DNA from 3 places in the Ruegeria sp. HKCCD6647-2 genome. Region 1 is predicted to be linked to each of the others. Evidence: riboswitches for the same ligand, from Rfam matches in the RefSeq annotation. Region 1 holds a riboswitch; each other region holds the start of a gene.

Region 1 (9,975 bases):
CGCGCGGGCCTCGTTGTCGCAGATGTCACAGATATCGGTGGTGCCGACATTGCCGCAGTTCAGGCATTCGCGGGCGGTGACGGCCACTTGCTGCATGGCGTCTGACAGAGGCGTCAACAGCAGGGCGCGTTTGCGGATCAGATGCAGCACGGCGCGGCGGGCCGAGCGAGGGCCGAGGCCCGGCAGCTTGGCCATCAGGTCGATCAGATTGTCGATATCGCTGTTCGAACTCAAGGCGCGTGCTCCTGCAAATGGGCCGGGCAATTTCTACCCGGCCAAAGATCCGTCAGGAGCTTGTATCAGAACGGAAGCTTGATGTCTTTCGGCAAGCCCATGCTTTCCGTCAGCTTGGTCATTTCTTCCTGCGCGCGTTCGGTCGCTTTGGATTGCGCGTCTTTGATGGCGGCCAGGATCAGGTCCTCGACCACTTCCTTGTCGTCACCGTTGAAGATCGAAGGGTCAATATCCAGACCTTTCAACTCGCCCTTTGCGGTTGCGGTGGCCTTGACGAGCCCGGCCCCGGATTCGCCGACAACCATCATGTTGTTCAGCTCTTCCTGCATGTCGGTCATCTTTGTCTGCAAATCCTGCGCGGATTTCATCATCTTGGCCATATCGCCCAAGCCGCCAAGTCCTTTGAGCATCGATCGTCTCCTGTAAATCGGTTTGCCGCCTAAATACGGATGCCATCGGCGCGGCACAAGGGGCGAGGGTGCTCCCGCCCGTCGTCAAGGTCTTTTGCAAGACCTTTCCTCCCCTTGGGCCCGGCAGCGCGGGCTCTGCCCGCGCTGCCGGGCCCAAGGCCGTTCAGGGGAATCGGCGTCAGCCGATGGCCCGTGGCGGACGCGGGAGGGTTTGGTTTTCGGAAGGGGTTCATACCACACGAACAGAATTCAATCCGTCGGCCGCTGTCACCGAACAGCAGATGGATTTGAGCGTGCGTGGGTGGCCATAGTCCCACGGGCGGCCCCGGTGCAGGGTCGCGCGCTCATCCCAGATCAGAACGTCGCCCACGGCCCATTGGTGCGAATACACATATTCCGGTCGCGTGCAGAAGGCCAACGCGTCCTCGAGTATCGTCTGGCTTTCCTCATGCCCCAGCCCCTCGATCGCGAAGGCATGAGAGGCGATGAACAGCGCGTCTTCGCCCGTGACGGGGTTGGGCCAGATCGCGCGCCAGGGGCGGTCGGGCCATCGGGTCATGAAGGGCAAAGCCGCCAAATCGGTCGAGATTTTCGACCGGGAATGTGACAGGCGATGCCAGACGATCGCGTCCTTCAGGGCGGATCGCAGACGCTCCGGCATGTCGGCCCAGGCGGCTCGGGTCGAGGCTAGCTCGGTCTCACCGCCGCTGGGCGGTACGATCTTGGCGGTCAGGATATTGATCAATGCGGGGGTTGGCAGAAATGTGCTGTCGGTATGCCACAACATGTTGGCCTGCAGGTCCAGCAGGCGCAGGTCATCCTTTGCGCGCAGCCCGTCCTTGGTCTGGTTGGTGAGTTCGGGAACCTCAAACTCAAGAGGACGGCCTGCTGCCATGGCCTCGCGATTTTCCAGTGGGCCGAAAAGCTCGGCCAGTCGAATGTGATCCTCGTCCGAGATCGATTGGGCAGGGAACAGAAGCGCCGAATGGGTCTCGAATGCCTGCCTGATCTCCGGGTACAAATTTTCTTTGGTGACTGCGCGCAGATCGACATCGTGAACGGTCAACCCGAAACGGGGGTGCAGCGGTGTTGTGTGCATCAAGTTCCTCCATCATCTGCGTAATGGCAGGGTCCGATCGTCCGCTGGAACAATCTGCCTCATTTGCGACACATGGCGCGCGCGCTGGGTCAATCCTCTTCGAACGGGTCCCACTCGTCTTCGACCTCGGGCAGCGCTTCGGTCTCGACTTTGGCGGCGCGTTGCTCGGGCGTTTCGATTTTGGTGATCTTGGCGTTCGGGAACTGAGCGAATACGGCCTGCACAAGTGGATGCTCTTTGGCTTCGCTCTTCAGCGCTTCTTCGGCGGCGTTCTCTTTCTCATAGATCGTCTCGCCGCCGCCTTCGTTCACAACGGTCACGGCCCATCTATTCCCGGTCCACCTTTGCAGCGCGGTTCCGAGCCGTTGAGCCAGATTGGCCGAGGCGCGTTCGGTGGGTTGGAACTCGATCCGGCCCGGTTGATAAGCCACCAGCCGGAGATAGCTTTTGACTTCTTCAAGCAAGACCCCATCCCGGTTCGCGCGGATCAGTTCGACCACATGATCGAATGTGGGATAGCGTGCCAGCGCGGCCTGAACGTCCTGTGCCAGAGCTGCCGTGGGTCCTCCGCTGTTTCCGGTCGTAGATGCAGCATAGGCAGGTTGCCCCGTGTGTTGGGTCACAGGCGCGGTATTCCCCGGTGCGGAAACACCGCCGCCGGGCCCACCAATGGGCGGCGGAGGCACGTCTTGCAGGCGTTTCAGCAGTTCCTGCGGACTTGGCAAATCCGCGACATGGGTCAGGCGGATAACTGCCATTTCCGCGGCCATCATGGCGTTTGGCGCGGCGGAGACTTCTTCCAGTGCCTTCAGCAGCATCTGCCACATCCGCGTGAGGACACGCATCGGCAGGGCCTCTGCCATCTGCTGGCCACGCGCGCGTTCATCGGGAGAAACCGTCGGGTCTTCGGCAGCGTCGGGTGTGATCTTGACGACCGACACCCAGTGGGTGATCTCGGCCAGATCGCGCAGAACGGCCAACGGATCCGCACCTTCGGCATATTGAGCGCCCAACTCGGTCAGGGCGCCCGCCGCATCCCCACGCAGGATCATGTCCATCAAGTCCAATACCCGGCCCCGATCGGCAAGCCCCAGCATGGCGCGGACCTGATCGGCGCTGGTTTCTCCTGCTCCATGGGAAATGGCCTGATCCAGCAGTGAGGTTGCGTCGCGTGCGGACCCTTCCGCAGCGCGGGTGATCAGGGCCAGCGCGTCCTCGGCAATCTGCGCACCTTCTGAATCCGCGATCTTACGCAAAAGGCCGATCATGTCTTCGGGTTCGATCCGGCGCAGATCAAATCGCTGGCACCGGGACAGAACCGTCACCGGAACCTTGCGAATCTCGGTTGTGGCGAAGATGAACTTCACATGCTCGGGCGGTTCTTCCAGCGTCTTGAGCAGCGCGTTGAACGCGCTGGTCGACAGCATGTGAACCTCGTCGATGATATAGATTTTGTAGCGGGCTGAAGCCGCGCGGTAGCGGACGCTGTCGATGATCTCGCGGATGTCGTTGACACCGGTGCGACTGGCAGCGTCCATCTCCATCACGTCGACATGGCGGCCTGCCATGATCGCTACGCAGTGTTCGCATTTTCCGCAGGGTTCGGTCGTGGGGCCGCCATTTCCGTCAGGACCGATGCAGTTCATGCCTTTCGCAATGATGCGGGCGGTCGTTGTCTTACCGGTCCCGCGAATGCCGGTCATGACGAAGGCCTGCGCGATCCGGTCCGCCTCGAACGCGTTTTTGAGCGTGCGCACCATGGCATCCTGGCCAACCAGGTCTGCAAAGGTTTCCGGGCGATACTTGCGGGCGAGAACCTGATAGGCGGGGCTGGGCGTGTCGGTCATGTCTGCTCTGGCGGATTCGAGTTACGCCGCAGCGTAGAGCGCCCCGACCTCCGCGTCCACCGCAGGGCGGAACGAAATTTGTTTTGAAAGTCGCCGGGTCGGGATAGAACCTGCCGGCAAGGTGAAATTGGAAACCCGATGGCTCAGTTTGAAATCTACGACTTGCCGCTTGGCGGCGGCACGTTGGCATTGTCACCCCTTCCGGGGCGCGGTGGAGACTACGCCGCCGATCTGGACACGCTCAGAAACTGGGCGCCGGACATCGTAATCTCTATGACCTCTGCGGCCGAGTTGACGCAAGGAGGAGCTGGAAGTTTTGGCCAGGACGTCAAAAGCAATGGGGTCCGGTGGGTTCATCTGCCCATCGAGGATTTCGGATCACCACCAGCCGAAATAGTCGAGCGATGGCCGGTAGTTAGCAAGACCGTGCTGAGGACTTTGTCGCACGGAGGTCGGGTCCTGGTGCATTGTCGTGGCGGGTGTGGTCGATCCGGAATGGTGGTTCTGCGATTGATGGTGGAAAACGGTGAAGCGCCCCAGGCGGCGCTGTCCCGACTACGCGCAATTCGCCCCTGTGCCGTCGAAACTGACGGGCAGATGCGCTGGGCCGTGGGAGCCGCCCGCGCACCTTATTCGCAATAGGTCAGGCCGTTGCGAAGGCTTCCGCCTGCACCGGATGGCTGGGCGCCAGTGCTACCGCTTCCAGTAATGCGCAGGGCGGGTTGCTGATCGCCTGAGAGGGCAGGGACGTCAGCTCTGTTCCAAACATCAGCTCGGCGTAATCATCCAACCTGTCAGAACTGGTTTCGGGATCCGCGCCGCAATAAATTCTCACCTGGTCAGGTCGCGCGCGAAAGCGGGCGGAACATCCTTGCGGGCAGTGTGTCAGGTCCGAACTGCCTTCGATTTCGAACTCATTCGTGGTCGAATGCCCTGCTGCTGCAACGGCTTGAACCATGGCGCGCGCCATGCGGGCGAGCGCGGGGCAGGTTTTGCCGGTGCGCTGGCAAATGGTAGCTGTGAATTGATGTGTCTCGGTCTTCCAGATCATGCTGCGCCCTCCGCGCGTGGGACGAAGGGTGAGAGATCGGGAAAGGCTGCAAACTGCGACCAAATCCCGCCCGGACACCCCGCCCGAGTTTCGGTTTCAAGTTCTGATGGCAGGTCTCCTGACTTGCGGGTCGCTGCTTTGCCGACCTTCCCAACCTTTCGGTCAGTGGTGTTTCGGCATCGCTCTCCGCTTACAGTTGCGGGGGCAGTCGCGGACTTGGTCCCAACCGGATCAACCGGGGTGGACCGCACCGCGTTCCCTTTTCATCCCGGCCATCGTGAGAGGGCGCGGGAACCATCACCGCATCGCTAGCGGTTGCAGTGTGGCCGAGTCAAGCAGATTGGCCATTCAATGGTTCGCGAGACTTTTTCAGCGCGGTAAGTGGACGTTTGGTCACCTTAATCCGGCCTTGACTCGGAGGGGTGGATAGGGCCGATTGAGCGAGTGAACTGATCGGTTCAGTTAGGGCTGGAGAACAGATGTTGGACGCTCGGTATACGGTGATTGCCGAAGATATTCGGTTCCCTTCGGGGCCGGCCATGCTGTCGGGGCGTTTGTATTTACCGCATTCCGACCCGCAAACCGTTGTTGTGCTGAACAGCGCGACCGGGGTGCCAAGGGATTATTATCGGCATTTCGCGCAGTGGCTTGCAGCCGAACGGGGTATGGCCTGTCTGACATATGATTATCGGGATTTCGGCCATTCCCTTTCGGGCCGATTGAAGGAATCGACAGTCACAATGGCAGATTGGGCACTGGTCGATATGCCCGCGGCCCGGGCCGAGATGCGACGACGGTTTCCGAACGCGCAACACTGGACAATCGGCCACTCGGTCGGTGGAATGCTCGGTCCTTTGCAGCCGGATATCGAGATGATCGACCGAATGATCTGCGTTTGCTCGGGCTTGGTCACGTTGTCAGATCACCCGTGGCCCTATCGCGGGCTGGCCGGGTTGTTCTGGTATGGCCACGCGCCGTTGGCCGTGCATATGCTGGGCTATCTGCCCGGCAAGGCGCTTGGCTTCGGCTCGGATCTTCCGCCGCAAGTGTATTGGCAGTGGCGCAAGTGGTGCACATCACCATCCAGCTATGTGCCCGAGACCGGTTCCAGCCTGCCCGCGGTGGATTGGTCCCGGGCCGGAGGACCGGTTGATCTGTTCGCATTCACCGACGATCAAATGGTTCCGCCCAACGCGGTCTGGAGGCTGGCTGATCTTTATGGACCAGACGCCAATCGCATCCTCATCGACCCGCAGGACACTGGGCTGACCGGCATTGGTCATATCGGGGTCTTTGCGCGCCGAAGTGCGGCTGTCTGGCCCCGATTGATCGAGAAGTAAGGGACGCCGGGTCTCGGCGCCCCATCTTGTCAAAGCCCGGTGCGCGAGGGTTTGCCGCGCGTCGCATTGCGCACCATTTTCCCGAATGCCTTATCACGGGCACGGGCTTGCGCCACGGTATCGGAATTGCGCATGTCCTCTCGCCGCAATTTGCGCCATCGAACCAGCCGGTCAGGGTTCAGGGTGCCTTCGTCCACTGCGCCGAGGACGGCGCAGCCGGGTTCGGTCTGGTGTTCGCAATCGGAAAAGCGGCAGTTCTGTGCCAGCTCAACAATGTCGGAAAAGACCTCATCCACGCCATCTTTTGCGTCCAGCAACCGAAGGGCACGCATACCCGGCGTGTCGATCAGCCAGCCACCATTTCGCATCCGGTACAGGGCTCGTGCTGTTGTGGTGTGCCGACCGCGCGCGTCGTCCTCACGAATATCGGCGGTCGAGTCCTGCGATCCGGTCATGACATTCGCGAGCGTCGTTTTCCCAACACCGGAGGACCCAACCAATGCAGCCGTTTGACCGGACGGGCACCAATCCAGCACGCGGTGTACGTCTTGCGCGTTCCACGCGTTCACTGACAACACGGTCTGAAGTGGGGACAGCGCTTGCGCCTGATCCACGTATTGCTCAGCGCTTTCACAGATATCCGCCTTGGTCAAAACGATGACCGGGAAACACCCCGCCTGATGGGCCAGTGCGAGGTAACGTTCCAGCCGCGCAAGGTTGAAATCTGCGTTGCATGAGCTGACGATGAACAGAACATCCACATTTGCAGCAATCAATTGCGTGTCAGCCCCGGTTCCGGCGGCACGGCGCTTCAGAAGGCTGCGACGATCCAGCAGACGCTGAACGCGGTTTTGCGCATCGCACAGCACCCAATCGCCGACCGCGAAATCGCCCGTCTGGCGGCCTCCGGTCAACAAAGCTGCTTCTCTGTTCGGGTGGTGCCCAAACAACCGATCACGATGAACCGCCGTTACGCGGAATGGATTCAACTTAGGGTGTGCCGCTTGCTGCGCGGCGAAATGAGAGGACCATCCCAGGTCCGAAAGGGTAAATGACATTGGTCTGCCTGTGTTCAGGTACAGAAAGCCCAGCAAATGGCGAACGCGCATCTGCGGGCGATGTGTTCAGGCAGTCGAGTTGATGGGTGAAATCAGAACCGCGTTGCCTGAAGGGTCATTGCTACAATCATAAACGCCCTCCTGCGGCTGATGGTTCGGATAAGTGAGAGGTTGGACATCGACCCAAGCGGGGCTCGTTGTGGCTGCTTCCTTCCGGACCTGACCAGGTTGGCGAGGCGCTCGCCCGCGCCAACCTCTCATCGATGGATATAGGCGCACAAACCGGAAATGACAACCCGTCAGAGCGTCAGTTCGATTTGAAGAAACCCCGTGGCGTTCAGGCCCAGAACTCGGGGCGCAAAGCCTGACAACTCGTCCAAATGAGCTTCCGCGGCCGTGCCGGTTTCCAAAATGGCATTTGCACCACCAAGGGGGGTCAGACTGAATGGCTGTGGCGCGCCGGCCAAAAGCTCGTCGGGCAGTTGTTTCGCCAGATAGTCCCGAAGGATGTCCTGAACGCGCAGGGGGGGCAGTTCGATTGAAATCGTTTGTGCAATCATCGGAAAATGCCCACCACCATTTGCGCGGTAGTTATTCGTTGCGACGACAAACTTTTGGTTTCCAGGGACAGGGCGACCTTTCATCGTCAAGTTGCGTATGCGCCCGCCCGACGAACCCGTCAGCTTTCCACCCAAATCATACTTCGCAGGTTGAGACAGATCGATCTGATAGCGCAACCCGTGCAGTACGTCGAAATTGTGACCTGCCCGCAGCGGATTCGTCAGAACGGTGCTGCGATCCGCCCCGACCTGATTAAAGATCCCTGCGGACATTTCGAGCCAATCACGGATTTGAGCCCCGGTCGCCACGACAGCGCGCAGTTCATTTGGGAAAACGTGCATATCGGCGACATGACGCATCGAAATCTCGCCTGCAGGGATGTTTGTGTAATATCCCGGCCCGGCCCGACCGCCGAACTTGGCGGGCGCCGTAGCCGACAGGAGTGGAAGTGTTTCCAATTCGGTCCCGGCCAGAAACGGACGAAGCGCCGCCGCCTGAGCTGCCGCCAGTAACGCAAGACCGCGATCAGGGGCGCAAAAACTGAAAAAGCTGTGAACCGGTGCAAACAGGCGGCCAACCGGTTCAGCGGCGCGCGCGCGCGTGGCTTTGTGACCTTTGGCAAACAGGCGAACCATCTCGGGGTCTTCCGACACAGGGGCCCGGTGGCTTTCAGAGTAGATAGGCCGAAGTTCGACATGGGGTTTGACGACACGCCAACCTTTGGTGCCGTTCCGGGAAAGCGTCAGATCGATGACGCCCAGATGAGAGCCGGCAAAGCCGGGCATCACCACCGGTTTACCGTGTACCAGCCCTGCGGAATTGTCGACATGGGCGACGCCTTCATGCGCGTCGCCCGGTAAGGTCAGATGTGTGTGACCGGCGATGACAACGTCGATGTGCTTGAGTGCCGCCAACGGAACGACGGCGTTTTCCAGCCCTGGAGCAGCATCCGTTTCGGCAATCCCCGAATGGGCCAGCGCAATGATGACGTCGCAACCCTGCCGGCGCAATGCGCTCGCCGTGTCCCGTGCAGTGGTAAGGATGTCGTCGACCTGAGCCATCCCTTCCAGCTTGTGCGCCTCCCATTGCGCGGTTTGGGGCGGCAAAACGGACAACACGCCGATGCGGATCGGCAATTCGGCGCCGTCACAAGCAACGCTTCGTTGCAGTACGGCACTTTGTTGCGGAATTCGGGCATTGTCGTTGCGCAGCAGATTGCTGCAGATCACAGGGCAAGAGACTTGTTCGGCCAGACGGTCGATCAGTTCAAGGCCATAGTTGAAGTCGTGGTTACCCAATCCCACCGCGTCGTAGTTGAGTGCATTGAACGCCATTGCAATGGGATGGGTTTCGGCAACGTTCTCGGCGGCCCAGTCTCCCAACGGGGTTCCCTGCAAAAAGTCGCCATTATCAAACAACAGACTTAGTGTCCCCATTTGCCGGGCCTGTTTCCGCGCTGCACGGATCAGGTTTGCCGTGCGAGTAAACCCAATTCGGGGGTCTGCGCGATCTGCGTAATAGTCAAAACCCATCAGGTGCATGTGAAGATCGCTTGTCGCCAAGATCTGAATATGCGCGACCGGCTCTGGCTTCTGGCCCGGCGATGTATTGGGTGTCAAAACTTCAGCTTCTGGATGTTGTTGTATGCATGATTTCACTGATTGGTGGAATTAGTGCAAATTCCGGGGCAATCCTGCGGCCATTCAACGACAGCGCTGTTTTGCCGCGCGGTGGAATTCCGTTGCGCCCAAGACGAAGACGTGGCAGCCCTTTTGCCGGCAGTCTGGGAAGGCAGGAATGAAACGCGCGGAACAAGTGACATTTGGCGGATCCGGCTTGGATCGGGCGGCCCTGCTGCGGGGCGACAAAGACAGGCTATTGGCGGCGCAGTCCGACCCCTCTGCGCGTTGCGTGTTGTTGTGGCGCGGCAAGGTGTTGGTTCAGGGTGAACAACTGGACCGCCTGGCATTGATCCCGATGAGTTATGATCTGTTGCACAACGGACCGGGTGGAGTGATTGCCTCGCCGGTTTTTCTCGGGAAGACCGATGGCGACGTGCCGGTTTTTGCCATGGATATTTCGGGATGGGCGGCAGAGGGGCTGGATTTGTCCGGTGTTGGCGCATTCGTCGATCGCACCGAACAGCAACACCCGGACCTACCGGATGGTCACGTTTTTGCGGAATTGCGCCGCATCATGACGCGCCTGTCGCCACGCGACGCGGAAATGGCTGCAACTGCAAAAGCCATCATCGGATGGCACGAGACGCACAAGTTCTGCGCCCGGTGTGGGGAACGCAGCGAGATGTCTCAGGGCGGGTGGCAGCGTAGCTGTCCGGAATGCGGCGGGCAACACTTCCCGCGCACCGATCCGGT
Region 2 (9,975 bases), on a different contig from region 1:
ACACATGAGCAGTACACCACTATTTGGCGAACTGCCGGAAAGCGCCAAGCCGGGCACCTCGATAGTGAAGCCCAAGCCGGAGTTTCGCCCCTACCCAATCCGCAAGGACTTGGACTTACCGAAAGCACTATTCAGGGAGCTACCGCCAGACCCAACCAAACTGAATGACCTTGTGCAGGACATCGCAAAGGAGTTCTGCCGTTCAGCAGGAGTAACAGGGCTTCTGCAGCGCAAACTAGCGAATGCGCACCTTGACCTCCGTGACTTGTTTGCCGCTGAGGTGCAGGAAACAATCGACCTACGGCTGAGACTTTCCAATGCTAGGGTAGCAGAGAAGGCACAACTTGCCTTCAACTTCAACGACGCTATCGACCCACGACAGTTGAAGCGAGCACTGGTCGAAGAACTCCGGGCAATAGCCTATGAGAAGGGCTTTGACGCCGAAGAGCAGGACCTCCGACGCGCTATTGACCTTGCCGGGATGCTGGAACCAGAGAAGCTGAAAGACGCAATCAAGACCGCCCAAGCCCGCAATGTTCGGGTTGACAGTAGCGAACCAGTGCCCTTGCAGTACTTCGGACCAGACGGACTAGGAGAGGCCGAAAAGTCTGCATACGGAGTATTCCCCCACCGCCTGAACAAGGAGGAACTGGGCTTTGCGGAGTTCTTAGACGCCGATACGACAGGGACTGTCAAATGGTGGATGCGCAATCCGGAGAACGAGACTTGGGCAACAAGGCTTATCCTTCCTTCAGGACATCGTTTTTTCCCTGACTTCATCGTCGGAGTTAGTGGGCGAACCACGCGAGACACTATTGCACTGGTAGAAATCAAGGACGATGGTGAGACAGGTCGGCTCCAATCAGATCGGAACACCGAGAAAATACGTGTCCAGCACCGCGAGTACCGCAATGTCTTCTGGACCTTCCGTTCAGATGGTCAGTGGGTGCGCGCGCGTTACGCCGAAGGCTTGCACAAGATCGTTCCCGAGGACCTCTTTGACCTCAAGACACTAGTTTACATCGCCTAGGCAACGTGACCCAAAAACCCGACACATTTTTCCGAGCCCCCATCTATTACCCAAGGTGGGGGCACTTCCCCCGTACCCCCTATGCGACCGGATTGCCACTGCCGAACCCATCGGACTTAGTGGCCCGTCCTAGGAGAGAAGAAGTGCCCACCGTCACTGGCCTTGACGCGATCTGCCACGTTGACAAAACACCACTAGGTGCGTCACAAGTGTGACACGAAGTGCGACACAGACCTCAACCTCGCACCCGATTATTCAGGCCTACCAATGGCTTAGAAAAATGGTAGCGGGTCCGGTACTCGCCTCCATCCACTCAGCCACCCGCCCCGGCCGTTTACTATATCCGCTTTGCCAGTCGCATTTTCCTTTCAAGTGCAATTGCATCTGAGAGCTTGGCCCGGATCACTTTCTCCCTGAACTATCCGTGCGCAAATCTGAACAACCTTGCAGCGAAGAAACCGTTTCAACACGGATCACGCCCCGATCTCTGCGCATTCAATCGGGCAACAGATAAATGGTCAGGTAACACAAAAGCTGAAAGCCCCCCTGAACCATATGGTTCTCTTCAAGATCAAAGTTCATAACTGTTTGATCAGACAGAAAGAACGCAAGCCACAGGCCCAGCGAGACAATAAACGCAGCGTCGACCCGTTTGAGCCACAGATCCTTTTTTGAGTAGGGCGTTATTGCCGCGACGGCGAACAACAAGGTCGACAATAGCAGCCAGATAATAATGCCAACAAACAGAGTGACATCTACGGCCGTGGACGCTCCGAATTGTTCAAGCGTCTTTTTCAGGAACGGATAGTTGTGACCGTCAAACCACGGTGTCGAGGTCACGCCCAACAGTTCCAAACCGCCAATGAAATCAGTCAGAAAAGCGAAGGCCCACCACAGCAACCAGAATATTACCAACGCTTGCTTGAAGAGAACCCGCATTTATGCCACCCCTAAAAATCCGCAGACAATAAAACGACTTAAATCACAGAGTACGCCGATTTCCGAAAATCCAGAAATCAGATCAATTACGTCTGGGGCCAAGCGCCAAGTAACGCATTGTGTGCCAAGGGTGCATCAGCAGTATTTTTTGGTATGCCTACCTTCGATAGCGCAGTTTAGGCAGGCATCCGATCAAAGTCGTCCTGTTATCCCGCCGCCCGGTTCTGCGGGATAACCTCGTATCCGGGCTCTTCGGGTTCGTCGTCCAACATCTCCGGTGGGAAGCCGGGCGCACGGATGTCCAGCCCTGTGGCCTCTTCCAGACGTTTGATAATGTTGGGGGACAGTTCACGCTCCCCAAAACGGGCGATTCCGTCCTCGAATATCTTGATCAATACCGGATTGATTTCCAACGGAACCCCGGCACGGTCGGCCACTTCCTGAAACAGGCCGATATCCTTTTTCACAAGGTCCATCGTGAAAGAAATATCGCGCGAGCCATTCAGGATGACCTGACTTTCGGTTTCGTGGACGAACGACGTCCCCGAAGAAATCTTGATCGCCTCATAGGTCGTGCCCAAGTCCATCCCGGCCGCCTTGGCCGTAACCAGCGCTTCGGCGCACGTGATCAGGTTGGCCGTGGCCAGATAGTTGGTCAGCACCTTCAATACCGAGGCCGAGCCCAGTTCGCCGGTATGCAGAACACGCCGCCCCATCGTTGTCAGAAACGGCAATATCTGTTCGAACGTTTCGCGATCACAACCTGCAAAAATCGAGATATTGCCAGTTGCCGCCCTGTGGCATCCCCCCGAGACCGGACAGTCGACCGCCTTACCTCCACGTTCGATGACCATTGCACCCAGACGTTTCACCTCGGCCTCGTCGGTGGTGGACATCTCCATCCAGATCTTGCCGGGTCCGACCTCGGGCAGCATCTCCTGCATGACAGCGTCCGACGCCGCAGGCGATGGCAGGCAGGTAATCACCGCATCACAGTCGCGCATCAGCTGGGCCGGTCCTTCCGCGGCCTTCGCGCCTTTGGCCACAAACTCCGCAACCAAATCCGGGTTCAGGTCATGCACGGTCAGATCAATACCGTTGCGCAGCAATGAACCCGAAAGCTTGCCGCCTACATTTCCCAGTCCGATGAAACCCACTTTCATATTATTGTGCTCCCTGTTCGCATTCTGCGATCCATGGCACCATGGCCCGTCACAATACGTCATGCCGCCCAGCGACGCCGGCAGGTCGCTTTTCACCCCCTGAGGCACAAGAAGTGTGCGACTCGCTTGACAAGGCGCCCACCGGTGCCGCATGTCGCATCCGTTGGTGTCCATTTTTGGATGAAAAGGGAATGCGTCAGCGGTTATCCGTCAAACGCAGCCGCCCCCGCGACCGTGACCGGAGAGGGTGCCCAAAGCCACTGGCCCGCAAGGCCGGGAAGGCGGGACATCCGACAGAACAACCGTTCTGACATCCGCAAGCCGGGAGACCTGCCAGCACCCGAAGTTGAAACCGGGCGGGGTGTTCCGGTGTCGGGCCCATGTCGCACACGTGGCCCGCATGAAACCCCGTCCCCCGCGAAGAGGATTTGGGGGGATGAGAGACATGACAGAGACGGCGCCAGTCGAGCTGCTGGTCTGCACTACGTGCCGCCGTGGGTTGCCGATTGAAGACGACGCGGAACGGCCCGGCACCCTTCTGCACAAGGCGCTGGAAAGGGCCAACCTGCCCGAGGGCATTACCCTGAAACCGGTCGAGTGTCTGTCGAACTGCGATCAGGGATGCTCAATCGTGTTGCGCGGTGGACCGGATCGCTGGACCTTCGTCTATGAAAACCTGAACGAAACCGATCATGTCGACGTCATCGTCGACGGCGCGACCAAGTATCTGGCCACCGAAGACGGCCTGGTCAAATGGCGCGAGCGCCCCGAGCATTTCCGCAAAAACTGCGCCTCGCGCATCCCCCCGATTGGAGCCTGAGAATGAGCACTCTTGAGAAACTTCCCGTCACCGTGATCACCGGCTTTCTGGGCTCGGGCAAAACCACGCTTGTGCGCCACCTGATGCAGAACCCGCAGGGCAAGCGTCTGGCCGTTGTGGTCAATGAGTTCGGCGATGTTGGCGTCGATGGTGACATCCTGAAGTCCTGCGCAATTCCGGATTGCCCGGCGGAAAACATCATGGAACTGGCCAATGGCTGCATCTGCTGCACCGTGGCTGACGATTTCATTCCGACCATCGAAGCACTAATGGCACTGGAGCCGCGCCCCGATCACATCCTGATCGAAACTTCCGGCCTCGCCCTGCCGAAACCGCTGCTGAAGGCGTTCGATTGGCCCGATATCCGGTCCAAGATCACCGTCGACGGCGTGATCGCTCTGGCCGATGCCGAGGCCGTCGCCGCTGGGCGTTTTGCGCCAAATGTCGAAGCGGTGGACGCGCAGCGTCTGGCCGATGACTCGATCGACCACGAAACACCCCTGTCCGAGGTGTTCGAGGATCAGATCTCATGTGCAGACATCATTCTGTTGACCAAGCCCGACCTGGCCGGCCCGGAAGGCGTCGCCAAGGCCAAAGAGATCATCGCGGCCGAGGCCCCACGCCCCTTGCCCGTGGTCGAAGTGGCCGAAGGCGTCGTGGACGTACGCGTTGTTCTGGGTCTGGAAGCCGCAGCCGAGGATGACATGGATGCCCGTCCCTCGCATCACGACGGCCACCACGATCACGAGCATGACGATTTCGAAAGCATCATCGTCGAGCTGCCGGAACAGACCGACCCGGCGGAACTGGTCGCCAATATCGAACGTCTGGCCAACGAACTGAATATCCTGCGCGTCAAAGGCTATGCCGCCGTCCAGGGCAAACCCATGCGCCTGCTGGTGCAGGCTGTCGGTGCCCGCGTGCGCCACCAGTACGACCGCCCATGGGAACCCGGCGAAGAGCGCCGCTCGCGACTGGTGGTCATTGCCGAGCATGACGACATCAAAGAGGCCGCAATCCGCGATATCCTCGTGGGAGTTGCCGAGGCCGCCGAGTAACCACACATGCACGTCGTCTTCCGCGAAAGCCACGGGTTAGAAGAAACCGAGACCCCAACCGATCTGGGCCAGAGCCCGGCGGATCTGGTGGTGCTGTCCTTTTCCGACAGCGACCTTGGCGCTTTTGCGGCGGGTTGGCATCGCGGGGGCGGGCCGGAGGGGCGGATGCCCACCCTGCGGCTGGCCAATCTGACGGCGCTGAAACACCCGTTGTCGGTCGACACCTATGTGGATCAAACGCTGGAGGGGGCCAAGGGCATCCTGATCCGCTTGATCGGTGGCGTGCCCTATTGGTCCTACGGTCTTCAGCAGGTTCTGGCGCTGGCGCAGGCCAAAGGCATCGCGCTGGCCGTTCTGCCGGCAGACGGGCGCGAAGATACGCGGCTGGATGACTATTCCACCCTGCCCGTCTCGACTCTGCGGCGGCTGGCGCATCTGTGTGATACCGGTGGTGAAGTCGCAGCGCAGGCTGCGCTGGCGCAGATGGCATTGGCGGCGGGGCTTTATGCCGGGCCGGTGATGGGGGCAAAAACCCTGCCCGAATGCGGAGCATGGTGCCCCGATCGCGGCGTTATCCCGGTGGACAAGGCCTTCTCGGGCGACGCGAAACGCATACTCGTGACCTTCTACCGCGCCTATCTGACGTCAGCTGACACTGCCCCGATTGCAGCCTTGATCCGCAGCCTGCACGCGCGCGGATTTGAGGCGGTCGGCTTGTTCGCACCGTCCTTGAAGGCGCCAGCATCTGCTGATTGGCTGCGCGAGCAAGTCGTGGCGCTGACCCCTGCGGCCATTATCAATGCCACCTCTTTCTCGGGCAAGGGCGCGACGGGCACATCGCCTCTGGATGCAGCGGGTGTGCCAGTGTTCCAGATTGCCCTCGCGACCTCACGCCGCAAGGCTTGGGCCGAGGCGGAGCGCGGCCTCTCCCCTGCCGATCTGGCAATGCATGTGGTGCTGCCCGAGGTGGATGGGCGCATTTCGGCGGGCATCGCATCCTTCAAGGAGCCCGGAAAGCGCGATCCGCATCTGGAATACTCCCGCTTTGCCCACCGGGCCGAACCCGAGCGGATCGAAGCCATCATCGACCGCGTCACCGGTTGGCTGGCCCTGCATGACAAGCCCAAGGCGGATCACGTGCCGGCGCTGGTGCTGTCCACCTATCCCGGCAAGGACTGGCAGATGGCCCATGCGGTGGGTCTGGATGCGCTGGCCTCCGCCGAGGCGATGCTGTCCGATCTACAGGCCGAGGGCTATGACACTGCCCCGGCTGAGCCGATCGCCGAGACACTTCTGGACGCCCGCATCTCGTGGCCGCTGGACGAATACCTGACCGAGCTGGCGGACCTGCCCGAGAAATTGCGGACCGACCTGCAAACCGTCTGGGGCGAACCGGAAGACGACCCCTCTTTCATCGACGGTGCCTTCCACTTCACCGCCCTGCGTCGCGGCAACGCTCTGGTCGCGCTGCAACCCGAACGCGGCACGCCCGAGCTGCGGGATGACGACTACCACGACCTGTCGCGCACCCCGCGCCACAGCTATGTCGCCTTCTACCTATGGCTGCGCAAGGGCCTCGGCGCGGACGCTCTGATCCATATCGGTGCCCATGGTACGCTGGAGTGGCTGCCGGGCAAGTCGGTCGCTTTGTCCAACGAATGCTGGCCCGAAGCGCTGATCCGCGACCTGCCGGTGATCTACCCGTTTATTGTCAATGACCCGGGCGAGGCCGCGCAGGCCAAACGCCGGATCGGCGCGGTCACTCTGGGCCATATCCCGCCCCCAATGAAGGAAAGCGGAACGCCGGACCGAATGGTGCGGCTGGAATCGCTGCTGGATGAATTCTCGAACGCCGACGGGCTGGACCCCAAGCGCCGAGACCGGCTGCAGGCGGATATCCGGGATGAGGCGCAGGCCATCGGACTGGAGAACGATCTGGGCCTCGACCAGGCCACCTGCACCGCCGAGGCAATCACCCGCATCGACCGCTTTGTCTGCGACATCAAGGAAAGCCAGTTCGGCGATGGTCTGCACATCTTTGGCCGCGTCCCCGATGTGACCGGTAATTTCAACCCAGCTCCTTCGGCCCATGCCGAGCGCTGCGCCCTGATCAATGCGCTGGCCGGAAAACGGATCGAAGCCGGTCCCTCGGGCTCACCCTATCGCGGGCGGTCGGATGTGCTGCCCACAGGGCGAAACCTCTATACAACGGACCCGCGCTCAGTTCCGACCCGTGCTGCCTATACGCAGGGCGTGAAACTGGCCGAGGAACTGGTCCGACGCCACCTGCAGGAGGAAGGTGACTATCCCAAGGGGCTGATCATCGATCTGTGGGGCTCGGCCACCATGCGCACGGCAGGCGAGGAGTTCGCCATGGCGCTGCATCTGCTGGGCGTCAAACCCGTCTGGGACAAGGGCTCAGAGCGCGTCTCCGGCATCGAGGTGCTGCCGATCACCGACCTCAGCCGCCCGCGCCTGGACGTGACCCTGCGGGTCTCGGGTCTGTTCCGGGACGTCTTCCCGACACTTTCGGCGCTGTTTGGTCAGGCGGTACGGGCCTTGTCCGAACGTGACGAGGCACCGGACTGGAACCCCTATGCCGGGCAGGCCCCCGCCGTGCGGGTCTTTGGCCCAGCACCGGGCAGCTATGGCCTGAACATGACGCACCTTTCCGAAACTTACACGGACGAAGCGCGCGAACAGGCCGGGCAAGCTTGGCTTGAGGCCAGTTCCTTCGCCATCGAAGGAGAGCAAATCGCGCAGGATGTCGACGGCATCACTCAGCGTGTCACAAATGCGGACAGCTTCGTGCACCTGCAGGATCTGACCGAGACCGACCTGCTGCTGGCCAATGACTATGCCACGCATGAGGCCGGGTTCGCGGCCGCCAAGAAGATCACCGGCGGCACTGCGCAGCTTTATCATCTGGACAATACCAATCCGGAAAATCCGCGCGCCCGTACGCTGCCTGAAGAGATCAGTCGTGTTGTCCATGCTCGCGCCGCCAATCCCGGCTGGATCGCAGGCATGCAACGGCATGGGTTCCGGGGGGCCGCCGAAATCGCGGCGACGCTGGATCACATGGCCTCGTTCGCACATCTGTCCGGCACGGTCGCGCCGCATCTTTTTGATCTCTATCATGACGCAACGTTGGGAGACGCAGAAGTGGACGCCTTCCTGCAAGAGGCAAACCCGCAAGCTTACCAAGCTATGCAGGACCGGTTCCGCGCTCTGCTGGAGGCGGGGTTGTGGAACACGCGCAGCAATTCGATCCGCGCCAATCTGGAGGGGCTGGGATGAGCGCCCTGAAAAAAGAACCCATCGTCCAGGGCTGGTGCCCCGGCGCACACCGACCGATGATGTCGGGCGACGGGCTGGTAGTACGGGTACGACCCCGACTAGCGCGCCTCACTGCCGCGCAGACACTTGGACTGTGTGACTTGGCGGAACAGTTCGGCAACGGCACTATTGACCTGACCAACCGCGCCAATTTGCAACTGCGTGGCGTGAAAGAAACTGACCATCAGGCGTTGCTGCAGGAACTTGCCGCGCTAAACCTGTTGGATGCCGAAGCCGGTATTGAAGTGCGGCGCAATATTCTGGTCTCACCACTCTATCAGACGGGTGACCTAACCGCCCGGCTGGCGCAGGAACTGATTGATCGCCTGGGAGAACTGCCCGCTCTACCGGCCAAATTCGGCTTTGCCATCGACACTGGCCCTGCGCGACTTTTGGCAGCGGACTCTGCAGATATCCGGTTGGAGATGGCCCCCGACGGCATGGTCCTGCGCGCGGACGGGTCCAAAACCGGACGACTCGTCACCGAAGACGAAGCCGTCGACCACCTGATTGCGCTGGCAAATTGGTTTGCCGATAACTTCACAGAAGACACCCGCCGCATGGCCCGGGCTGTTGCAACGCACGGACTTCCGAAGGAATGGCAAGGTGGTGCGCCGGGCGCGGTTGGTACGCCGCTGGAACCCGGCAACTGTGATCTGGGCACGTTCTACGGTGCGGCCTTTGGACAATTGCCCGCACGAAAGCTCTACGATCTGATGAATGACAGTGGCGCCTTGGCCCTGCGGGTCACCCCGTGGCGACTGATCCTGCTGGAAGGCGGGGCGGCGTTACCCGCTCCGGATTTTGTCACGGATGGCACCGACCCGCTGATGACCACCGACGCCTGCCCCGGCGCTCCGTTCTGCCCGCAGGCGCAGGTGGAAACGCGCGAGATCGCTCGCGTATTGGCCTCGTGTGTTCCCGGCAGCCTTCATGTCTCCGGCTGCGCCAAGGGATGCGCCCGAATGGGGTCTGCCGATGTCACTTTGGTTGGCCAGAACGGTCGATTTGATCTTGTCAAACAGGGCCGCGCGGGGGATGAGCCCTGCCAGCGCGGGCTCGACCCCGAAACACTCATGACCATGGACTTCACCTGATGCCCTATGAATACGAAACCGATGGCGCGGCGATCTACAAGGAGAGCTTTGCCACCATCCGGTCCGAAGCCGATCTGGCCCGGTTCGACGCCGACGAAGAACAGGTCGCCGTCCGCATGATCCACGCTGCCGGGATGGTCGGGCTGGAGGAGTTCGTGCATTTCTCACCTGGATTCGTTTCGACCGCTCGCACTGCGCTGGAAAGCGGCGCACCGATCCTGTGCGACGCGCGCATGGTCAGCGAAGGTGTGACCCGATTTCGCCTGCCCGCAGATAACGAGGTGATCTGCACCCTGCATGACGAACGCGTGCGCCCCTTGGCCGCTGAGATGAGCAACACCCGCTCGGCCGCTGCGCTGGAATTGTGGCGGCCCAAGCTGGAAGGCGCGCTGGTCGCCATTGGTAACGCTCCAACGGCCCTGTTCCATCTGCTGAACATGCTGGAAGATCCCGATTGCCCCCGGCCGGCCGCCATCATCGGCTGTCCGGTGGGCTTTGTCGGCGCGGTCGAATCCAAGGACGCCCTGTG
Region 3 (9,975 bases), on a different contig from region 1:
GGCCTCCGAGCCGGAAATGGTGGCTGGGGTCATTCGCAATGCGGTGACCGACGGCTCACCACGTTTACGTTATCGCGCCGGAGCGGATGCCGAGTCACTTTTGACCGCCCGCAAGGAACAGGATGACGAGACATTTATTGGCGGCATCAAGGCCCGTATGGGGTCTTAGAAGACCTTGGGTACAGACTGCATCAGGGAGGAAACATCATGTACAGACAAGCACTTGAAGCAGGCGGATTGGCCGTCGTGACCGGCGGCGCCAGCGGTGTTGGCTTTGCCGCCGCTGAACGGTTTGTGCAAGGCGGGCTGGGCGTAGTTCTCGCTGACCTGCCGGGTGATGCATTGGAACAAGCCTCGGAGAAGCTGCGCGCCATTGCCCAGTCGGACACACCCGTATTGGCGGTTCCAACAGACGTCAGCGATGCCGCAGCTGTCCGGACATTGGCAGAGGCGGCGTTTGATGCAGGCGAGGTTGCGGTTCTGATGAATAACGCAGGCATTGCCCGACGTTCGGGCAGTTGGGAGGAACCCGAAGCCTGGCGTGCCATGATTGAGGTGAACCTGTTTGGAGTGTTGAACGGCGTACAGGCCTTCTTGCCCCGTATGATTGATGCCGCGCGCCCCGCCGTGGTGATCAACACAGGCTCCAAGCAGGGTATCACCACACCGCCGGGCAATCCCGGATACAATGTCTCCAAGGCCGGAGTGAAGGTCCTGACCGAAATGCTGGCCCATGACCTGCGGCAAGCAAAGGCGCCAATAACCGCACATCTTTTTGTACCCGGCTTCACTTATACAGGCATGATCGCGCGCCATATGCCCGAGAAACCCGATGCAGCCTGGACCTCGGGGCAGACCGTGGATCACATGCTCAGCCGCATGACAGCGGGCGACTTTTATATCCTGTGTCCCGACAACGACGTACCGCCGGCACGCGACCAGCGTCGGGTGGCCTGGGCTGTCGGCGATATTCTGGAAAACCGCCCCGCCCTGTCACGATGGCATCCGGACTTTTCCGACGCCTTCGCCGAATTCGAAAAAACCTGACTCCGACGACTCAGCCAAGGGGAGGCCCCTAAGCCATGGCAATATCACTGAAACTTAATGGCCAGACGCATCAAGTCGACGCCGAACCCGGAACCCCTTTGTTGTGGGTGATCCGGGATGAATTGAAGCTGACCGGCACCAAGTTCGGCTGCGGTGTCGCGGCTTGCGGCGCCTGCACCGTGCACCTGAATGGCGAACCGGTCCGATCCTGCCAGACCTATGTCGAAGACGTCGAGGACGCTGAGATAACGACCATCGAGAAGATTGCCGATGACAAGGTCGGCCAGGCAGTCCAGACGGCCTGGGTTGAATTGGACGTGGTGCAATGCGGCTACTGCCAGTCCGGGCAAATCATGTCCGCCGTCGGGCTTCTTCGCGAGAATCCCAAGCCGACGGTGGCAGAGATTGACGACTACATGAACGGCAATGCCTGTCGCTGCGCCACATACCAACGCATCCGAGCGGCGATTCAACGTGCATCTGAAATGATGGAGGCCTGATCATGACCCTTAAAACCTCACGCCGTGGCTTCCTGAAATCCGCTGCCGCCGCTGCCGCCGTTCTCTATGTTGGCGCTCGCCCGGATGGTACGCTGGCCGCCGGTTCCGCGCCCGCGCAGTTAAACCCGTTTGTGAAGATTGACGCCGACGGCACCGTCACTGCCATCGTAAAGCACTTCGAAAAAGGTCAGGGACCGGCGACCGGCCTCACCACCCTGATCGCCGAAGAGCTGGGTGTGTCGATCGAGGACATCCAGTACGAATTCGCGCCGTCGGACCCTTCGCGCTATGCCAATCTGGCGTTTGGACAGTTTCAGGGCACCGGCGGGTCCACCGCAATGGCCAATTCATTCATGCAGTACCGCCAAGCCGGCGCTGCGGCGCGCGACATGCTGCTCCGGGCCGCTGCTGAAGCCTGGGGCGCTGACTCCAATTCGTTGACGATCGAAAACGGCATCATCTTAGGTGTGGGGCGGCAGGCACCCATTGCGGAATTTGTAGCCGCTGCGGCGAAAATCGACCCCCCGGCCGAGCCGCGCCTGAAAGACCCCAGCGAGTTTCGTCTGATCGGCAATGCTGCGGTCAGACGCAAGGATTCTCCTCCCAAGATCAATGGCACTGCGATTTACGCGATGGATCTGCACCTGCCGGATCAGATGGTTGTCGTCATCGCCCGTAGTCCGTGCATGGGCGGCCTCGCTTCCGGGTTTGACGAGGGGGCGGCCAGAGAAATCAAAGGTTACATCCGTTCCGCAGTCCTGCCCAACAAGGCAGGCGTTGCCGTTTACGCCGAAACCACCTGGGCCGCTTTTCAGGCACGCGAGGCAATAACCGTTGATTGGGATTTCTCCAATGCCGAGAACCGCGACTCGGGCGAAATCCGCGAACAGCTATTGGCCGCGGTTAACAGTGATCCCGAGTACAACGTTACAGGTGCGGACCAAACAACCACAGCAGCGTTGATTGACGGTGCAGACAATGTCGTCGAGCAGACCTTCTATTTCCCCCTGCTGGCACACGCTCCGATGGAACCGTTGACCTGTACCATCGAAGCCAACGAAGACGGCGGCATCACCCTGCATGACGGGGCCCAGATGCCGACCGGACCGCATTTCGCACTTGCCGAGATCTTTCAGTTGCCAATGGAAATGATCCGTATCAACACGGTGTTCGCAGGCGGCTCATTTGGGCGGCGCGCAACACCAACAGCGGACTATCAGGTCGAAGCCGCGCTTGCCTTTGCGATTACCGACCGCTCGCGACCCGTAAAACTGGTCTGGTCGCGTGAGGATGACATCACCGGTGGGTACTACCGCCCCGCCGTGGCGCATAAAGTGCGTGTGGGTCTGGACGCAAATGGAAACATCGCCGGCTGGGATCACCGCATCGCCGCCCAGTCGATCATGAAAGGCACCGCGTTCGAAAGCCTGATCGTGCACAACGGCGTGGACCACAGCTCGGTCGAAGGCGTGACCGAGAACCCCTATCAAATCCCGGGGCAGTTCATCGGTCTAAGCGATGTGGCAAAGGCCACATCTGTTCTCTGGTGGCGCTCGGTCGGACATACCCACACGGCCTACGTCATGGAGACCATGATGGACGAAGCCGCCCGTGCCGCAGGTCGCGATCCGGTTGAGTTCCGCCTGGCCCTGCTGGAAGGCAGCGGCAATGATCAGAAGCGATTGGCCGGTGTGCTAAAATTGGCGGCGGAAAAGGGCAACTGGGGCAACGCGCCCGAGGGACGCAACCAGGGCATTGCCGTTCACAAAAGCTTTGGCAGCTACGCGGCCGAAGTCGTGGAAATATCCGGCAACGCCGATGACGGGGTGAAGATCGAGAAGGTAACCTGCGCCATCGACTGCGGACTTGCAGTCAACCCGGACGTGATCAAGGCACAGATGGAAGGTGGCATCGGGTATGGTATCGGTCATGTGATGCGGGACGAAATAACCCTGACGGATGGTGTCGTAGACCAGTCCAACTTTCCCGATTTCGAGCCGTTGAGAATCGGCGATATCGGCGCAATCGAAGTTCATATCGTACCTTCCGCCGAAATGCCCACCGGAGTTGGTGAACCCGGCACCCCGCCGTCCGCTCCGGCACTGGCCAACGCCATCGCCGCGACCGGTCCGCGGGTGACGGAATTGCCAATGATCAGCAGCGGCGTCAGCTTCGTATGACAACTAACCCTGCGCCGGTCGGTTCTTAGATCGGCGCAGGGGTCCAATCGCCTATTTCCAATGTTGCACCAGTACGATTAGCTGCCTGGCGGTTCACAGATTACTTCCCACCCAGCAAATCGTGTTTTCAAAAGTTCCATATTGACGCAACCTGCGTTCTCGGGCACTCAAACGCGTGATGGTTCCCGATGGTCCACCCAAGGGATGAAAAGGGAATACGGTGAGGTCTGCCATTTGGCGCCAATTCCGTGACTGCCCCCGCAACTGTAAGCGGCGAGCGACGCCAAACAGCCACTGGTCCTTGAGACCGGGAAGGATGGCCAAGCATCGACCCGCAAGTCAGGAGACCTGCCATCAGATGTTCAACCAACCCGGGGCGGGGCGTCCTGGAAGGAGGCTTTGATGGCACGTTCGATACGTGTTTACCTGAACGGCACCTTCTGTCCACGCTTGGCAACAAGCGGAGCGGGCAATGCCAGAGACACCTGATCATTTCCTTCTGATATGCTCGACTTGTGGCGGGGAATTGCCAGTTGACGCTATTCGAAACGCGCTGACTGGCAGGCTTCCTGAGGGATTTGCTGTTCGCACCGTTGCTTGCATGGCGGGCTGCGCACAGCCAACGACCGTCGGGTTTCAGGCTGTCGACAAAGCGCAATACCTCTTCGGCAGCATTCAAACGCCGCAAGAGGTGGAAGCGCTGGCCGAGTTTGCACACCAATATCGCGACAGCGTGGATGGGTGGACCAACGCCACGGACCGACCGCGCCCGTTATTTTCAAAAACTCTTTCTCGCTTGCCCCGGATCCGATTGGAGGAGCCCTCATGACGACCTCGACCTTTCTGGCTGCGCGTGATCTCGAATACTATGCGCTCAACGGTGACGTGCTGCTGCAAGGCGCCTCGTTCGAGCTGGACGAGGGTGCGATTCTGGCAATCGCCGGCCCAAATGGGGCAGGAAAGACAACTCTTCTGAACCTGTTGTGCGGAACCGTTGAGATTGGTTTGGGCGATGTTCAGGTCAATGGGCGTAGTCTCAAACATATGCCCGCCAAAGAGCGGGCCCGCATGATCGCCGTTGTCAGCCAGCAGGAGCTTCCGGATGGCAGGTTGTTTTTGCGAGATTACGTCGCCTTGGGCCAGATTCCGATCTGGCCAGATCGTTCAGCAGAGGAGCATGCAGCAGAGCTGTCCAGAATTCTGGACCTGACGGGCCTCGGCGCATTGGCAGACAAACGCATGGCAGTGTTGTCGGGAGGCGAACGTCAAAGAGCTCATATCGCCCGCGCGCTGGCTCAGAATCCGTCCTTGCTGTTTCTGGACGAACCCACCAACCACCTCGATCCCGACGCCAAGGGGCGCATGCTGTCTCTGGTTGCCGAACTGGGCATAACGGTGGTCATGATCGTCCACGATCTGGTGATGATCCCGGAATTTGCCACGCATGTGGCGTTGATGAAATCCGCACGGCTGACCGGTTTTGGACCGGTCGCCGAAGTGCTGACCCCTGAACGGGTTCGCGACACATTCGGCGTCGATTACCTGTGCTTTCACCATGAAGGGCGCGTGATCCCGGCATTGGATATCCGAAAAACCACTGTTTCTACTTAAGAAAAGGAAAACTCTGAAATGAAGAACATCTGGTCTGTGGCGCTGATGACAGCCATGGCTGGCGGCGCTGCCGCGCATGAGGTCACCGTCGACAATTGCGGCGAGCCGCTTGTGTTTGAGTCGCAACCCGAACGCCTGGTCGTGCACGACATGAACATGACCGACATGGCCTTTGCACTGGGTCTGCAGGACAAGATCGTCGGCCTTACCGGCATCACCGGATGGTACAAGACCAGCCCGGAATTCGACACGCTGCGCGGTGACATCCCAGAGCTTGCGCCGAAATACCCAACTGTTGAAAACCTCGTGGCGGTCGAACCCGACCTGTTCTTTGCAGGCTGGTATTACGGCATGAAGCCCGGCGGCGACGTGACCCCGGACACGCTTGAGCCGTTTGGCATCAAGACGATGATCCTGTCCGAAAGCTGCGTGCATCTGGACAAGGACCGCCCCGAAGCCAGTATGAACCTGCTGTTCGATGATGTTTTGCGTCTGGGCAAGGTCATGCATGTCGAAGATAAGGCCGAGGCGTTGGTGAGCGGCTGGAAAGATGAACTCGCCGCGATCGAGGCGCAGACGGCCGATCTTCCCAAGCCGCGTGTCTTCCTGCTGGACGGGCCGGCGGACGCACCCTTTACTGCTGGTAAGTTCGCCATCCCCGACGCGATGATTGCTGCCGCTGGTGGCGAGAACGTCACTCATGACATGGACACAAGCTGGGGCCGCACCTCGTGGGAGGCGGTAGCCGCTGCCAACCCTGAATTCCTCGTGCTGCTCGACTATCAAACTGGCAACGGCGCGGCGGATACGTTCAAATTCCTGCAAGATCATCCGGTGATGTCTCAGACGGATGCAGTGAAAAATGAGCGCTGGATTGGCCTACGGTACGAGGAATTGACCCCGGGACCGGCAAATATCGAGGCGATCTCGAAGATGGTGCAGGCCATGCACCCCGTCCTCAACTAACATGGGCCGATTGGGCCTGACACTTCTGCTGGGGGCGGTCGTATTGACCGCCCTCTTGCTGATTTCAACCATCTACGGCACCACACCTATCCCCGCGGCAGACGCGTTCAACGCGGTTCTTTTGGGAACCGGGCTAGCCAACGGAGAAATGACGCCTCTTCATCGGATCGTGTTCGACCTGCGTCTGCCGCGCGCAATGTTCGCTGCGGTGATCGGAGCTGGGCTGGGGATCGTTGGCGTGGTCCTGCAAACCACAACGCGCAACGATCTGGCCGACCCGTTTCTTTTCGGCCTGTCCTCGGGCGCCGCAGCCGGGGCCGTGTTTGTCATCACAGTAACCGGTGATATTTTGGGGTTCTGGACCTTGCCGCTGGCCGCCTTCTGCGGGGGGCTCGTAGCGTCCGGGATCGTGCTGGCGCTGGTGCATGGGCTGCGTACAAGCGCGCCGGAAAAGCTGATCCTCGCAGGGCTTGCGGTGTCTTTCCTGTTCTCCGCCATCACCAATTATCTGATATTCGCAGGCGATAGCCGCGCGGCCCATTCGGTCATCTTCTGGATGCTTGGTGGGCTGGGCCTGGCCCGTTGGGAGACCTTCCCACTGGTTTGCGCCGGTCTGGTGTTGATCCTGACCTATTCGCTGTATCGCAGCCGCTGGTTGGACGCATTGCTGACAGGCGATCTGACGGCCGCGACGCTTGGTGTACCGGTGCAGGGCCTGCGGTTCCGCATGTTCTTCACGGCCGCCCTTGCAACAGCAGTGTTCGTCTCGGTCGCAGGAGTGATTGGTTTTGTCGGCTTGATGGTACCGCACATCGCAAGAGGTATCGCCGGAACATTGCACAGCCAACTTCTACCAACCGCTGCGATTGTCGGCGCAGCGCTGCTGACGGGATCGGACATCCTCAGCAGGTTACTGCTTGCGCCGCAGGAACTGCCTGTAGGGATTGTGACGACATCGATCGGATCAGTTTTCGTGTTTATTCTGCTGTTTCGAACAGCAAAGGCTCAGAAGTGAGTCTTCAATAGAATTGGTGTTATTGTTGCTGAAGCTGATGAAGCCTGAGAGGGCAGGCTCACTCCAAGTGTTCACCAAAGAAAGAAGGCAGGTCGACGGGATTCCTCGAGCTGCGAAAGCGCTTACAAAGCGTTCGACGTTGCCCTGCTCGACTATTCAAATTGACCGGGGCCGCTAAACCGCCCCCGCACCTGTCGATCTTGTCTTAGAACTTCAGCAAAAAGCCTCCCGACTATCACCACTCACTAAGATAGTCGGGAGGCGGCCCAACCGGTCCAGCGGGCCGCGACACAACAGAGGTAATACAAAATTCGTGTCGCATTCGCATATTTGAACCTAAAATGAATCATTTCAAGAAATTTATCGCGCGCAAACTTGCTGATTTGCGCGCGACCCCAGCTTTCCATTTATTTGCGACGGCTTTCGCGGCGGAGCAATTCGGCTGTCGCCGCCCCTTCATTCTGTTTTTCCAGAACGGCGGAACATCTCCGGCCATGATGCATCCATACGGGTCGACATAATCCTCGATCTCGGCAATTTCGTAGGACCATATCTGTGACACGACGCTCTCTGCGGATTAGTAGCTGAAGGGCGGCTCTGCCGCATCTACTGGGCCGGCATAGAACCGGATATCAGCCATTCGGTTTGGGCTTTCAACTTCTGCTCGGTTGTCACCGACCCCATCCGGCGATTGTGTTCAGACCGTGAATGGTTCCGACCGGCACCATGCGCAGTGATCTAGGGTTGTCACAAACGGGTTTTCGCGGAACGCATCCAGCAGCTTCAGCGTGGTTGTGAACCTCTTACCCCCCCCGAGCGCGTCCGCCCGGTCCAAATTGCGTCACCGTCTGTGCGGCATGCAAAACTGCACTGGGATCAGCCTCTCCCAGATCAGTGGTCGTTATGCGCAACAGATATCAACCGCGTGCATCGCCGAATGGATCGCATTACGCGCCACAGCGACAACACCAACTGGTTTTGCACCAACCGGCCCGTCCAGGCAGGAATCCGGCATGATGGAAGACACCCCGACAGTCGGAGGCTGCATCGGAGCAGTCGTGGTTTCCTGAGCTTTCGAGATGTTGTCCTTTTCATCCGAGTGCGTTGCGTCGGTAATTGCGTGAAGCGCCACTTCTCTGTGCTGACGCAGCACTAGGGTTGCAGCGGTCAGTGGGGTCTCGCCTCAGGCATCTGCCGTATGCGTACCGCCCCAAACCGTTTGGTCCGCATCTCATTCGCGCGGGCCATCAGGACCGGGAACTTCTTACCGGGCGGTGGCCCCGGTCATTCAGATGTTCCACCGTCACCGGGCCGAATGTCTTTCTTCCATCATCTTTATTCCTTCAAATTCAGGTCCCGACGAAAAGGGGAGGAGAAACAGTTCGGGAGGCTCGCCCGCATCTGAATGGGCAGATGCGCTTGCCAACTGCACGCCGGCACGGAGAGGAGTTGAACCCGCTCGACCTATCCCTGTAGAGCCATATAGTTCCTTCGGCAGCTGCCGGGGTATTCCATTTGCAATGGGTCAGTAGGACAATGAAATTGCGGAACATTCAGCACGTTCGGCACCGCGATTTCCATCACGCCGTGCAGGGCGTCCACGATTTCGTGCGGCAGCGCAGCCATGAAATCCACGTTCTTTGACGCCGCGAAAATGCCCGCCAGTCACCTGCTGTTCAGGACCACCACCTTCTAACCGGAAAGGCGCCCGACGATCACCAACTTGACAATGGCCCCTTGATATTCATTAATTAACAGTATCGTTAAATAGGAGGCCATCATGCGAGGAATCACCATTACCTACAGCTTCGATGGCGACGAAGCCGACTGGCAGGCTACAACCAGTGCCTTCATTGCGGCCATCGAAGCTGATCCGGATGCCGCCGGTAAATTCACGTATCAGGTTGCCGTCGCCGATGATGGAAAATCCCGGTTTCATTGGGGTCGGTGGGACAGTGCCGAAACACTGGCGCACGTGCAGTCGCAGCCGTATTTCAAAACCTTTGCCGTCAAGGTTCGGGAATTTGCAGGAGGCGCGCCCAACGCAGTTGGGCATGATGTCAAAGCAAAAACAAGCGGGTGGTAGAGCTAGTCCAGCCCCTCTTCCCCCAACAGATGCCGTCCCTGCCGGTCCTCGACCTCAATCACCCAGAGGTCGGGGTCAAAGCTGCGCTGACGTTGGATGGCGTCGTCAACCTCGGCTTCGGGGCCGCCAGAGAGCTCAACCCATTTCCGCTCGCCGCTCATCAGGTCGAAACTGCGCTGGAACGCGACGGCCTGCCCGTCCAGAGTGTTGAGCTTGACCAGAACCGCACCAGCCGTGTCATCTCCGTGAGTCACGACAAATGCCGGGATTTCCTGAAATCGCAACCGCGCCAGATAAGCGTGCACCCAGAATTCAGCCGTCAGGCGGCTCATGCGTTGCCGTCTTTGAAATCCAGGCCCATTTCCGAATAGCGCTCGGATTCTTCGAGCCAGTTGGGCCTGACCTTCACTTGCAGGAACAGGTGGATTTTCCGGTCGAGGAATTCTTCCAGCTCAGCCCGTGCGGCTTGGCTAACTGCCTTGATCGTCTCGCCGCGCTTACCCAGAACGATGCCCTTGTGTCCATCGCGCATGACATAGATGACCTGATCGATCTTGGCCGAACCGTCTT

The links. Region 1 has a riboswitch for cobalamin ahead of AC2TDJ_RS08485 (hypothetical protein). Riboswitches for the same ligand answer to the same signal wherever they lie in the genome.
Region 2: linked by a shared signal. The riboswitch ahead of AC2TDJ_RS12205 (DUF1636 family protein) and the one ahead of AC2TDJ_RS08485 (hypothetical protein) in region 1 are both predicted to bind cobalamin.
Region 3: linked by a shared signal. The riboswitch ahead of AC2TDJ_RS12835 (DUF1636 family protein) and the one ahead of AC2TDJ_RS08485 (hypothetical protein) in region 1 are both predicted to bind cobalamin.

Annotation. Positions count from the first base shown of each region.
Region 1 covers NZ_JBWVBD010000002.1:501,734-511,708, reverse strand. The annotation lists gene recR (recombination mediator RecR) at 1-234, opposite strand, end outside; gene AC2TDJ_RS08505 (YbaB/EbfC family nucleoid-associated protein) at 300-644, opposite strand; gene AC2TDJ_RS08500 (TauD/TfdA dioxygenase family protein) at 874-1,743, opposite strand; gene AC2TDJ_RS08495 (DNA polymerase III subunit gamma/tau) at 1,833-3,590, opposite strand; gene AC2TDJ_RS08490 (protein-tyrosine phosphatase family protein) at 3,729-4,232, shown strand; gene AC2TDJ_RS08485 (hypothetical protein) at 4,234-4,641, opposite strand; cobalamin riboswitch at 4,733-4,955, opposite strand; gene AC2TDJ_RS08480 (alpha/beta hydrolase family protein) at 5,121-5,981, shown strand; gene rsgA (ribosome small subunit-dependent GTPase A) at 6,011-7,039, opposite strand; RNA gene ffs (signal recognition particle sRNA small type) at 7,201-7,299, opposite strand; gene AC2TDJ_RS08465 (bifunctional 2',3'-cyclic-nucleotide 2'-phosphodiesterase/3'-nucleotidase) at 7,339-9,258, opposite strand; gene nudC (NAD(+) diphosphatase) at 9,398-9,975, shown strand, end outside.
Region 2 covers NZ_JBWVBD010000004.1:149,459-159,433, forward strand. The annotation lists gene AC2TDJ_RS12190 (DEAD/DEAH box helicase) at 1-1,030, shown strand, start outside; gene AC2TDJ_RS12195 (hypothetical protein) at 1,526-1,969, opposite strand; gene AC2TDJ_RS12200 (NAD(P)-dependent oxidoreductase) at 2,176-3,195, opposite strand; cobalamin riboswitch at 3,280-3,484, shown strand; gene AC2TDJ_RS12205 (DUF1636 family protein) at 3,578-3,952, shown strand; gene cobW (cobalamin biosynthesis protein CobW) at 3,955-5,010, shown strand; gene cobN (cobaltochelatase subunit CobN) at 5,017-8,310, shown strand; gene cobG (precorrin-3B synthase) at 8,307-9,446, shown strand; gene AC2TDJ_RS12225 (precorrin-8X methylmutase) at 9,446-9,975, shown strand, end outside.
Region 3 covers NZ_JBWVBD010000004.1:288,397-298,371, forward strand. The annotation lists gene AC2TDJ_RS12815 (SDR family oxidoreductase) at 1-169, shown strand, start outside; gene AC2TDJ_RS12820 (SDR family NAD(P)-dependent oxidoreductase) at 208-1,047, shown strand; gene AC2TDJ_RS12825 ((2Fe-2S)-binding protein) at 1,083-1,547, shown strand; gene AC2TDJ_RS12830 (xanthine dehydrogenase family protein molybdopterin-binding subunit) at 1,550-3,727, shown strand; cobalamin riboswitch at 3,890-4,097, shown strand; gene AC2TDJ_RS12835 (DUF1636 family protein) at 4,200-4,556, shown strand; gene AC2TDJ_RS12840 (ABC transporter ATP-binding protein) at 4,553-5,338, shown strand; gene AC2TDJ_RS12845 (ABC transporter substrate-binding protein) at 5,357-6,304, shown strand; gene AC2TDJ_RS12850 (FecCD family ABC transporter permease) at 6,306-7,319, shown strand; gene AC2TDJ_RS12855 (hypothetical protein) at 8,221-8,472, opposite strand; gene AC2TDJ_RS12860 (hypothetical protein) at 9,100-9,405, shown strand; gene AC2TDJ_RS12865 (DUF1491 family protein) at 9,408-9,737, opposite strand; gene era (GTPase Era) at 9,734-9,975, opposite strand, start outside.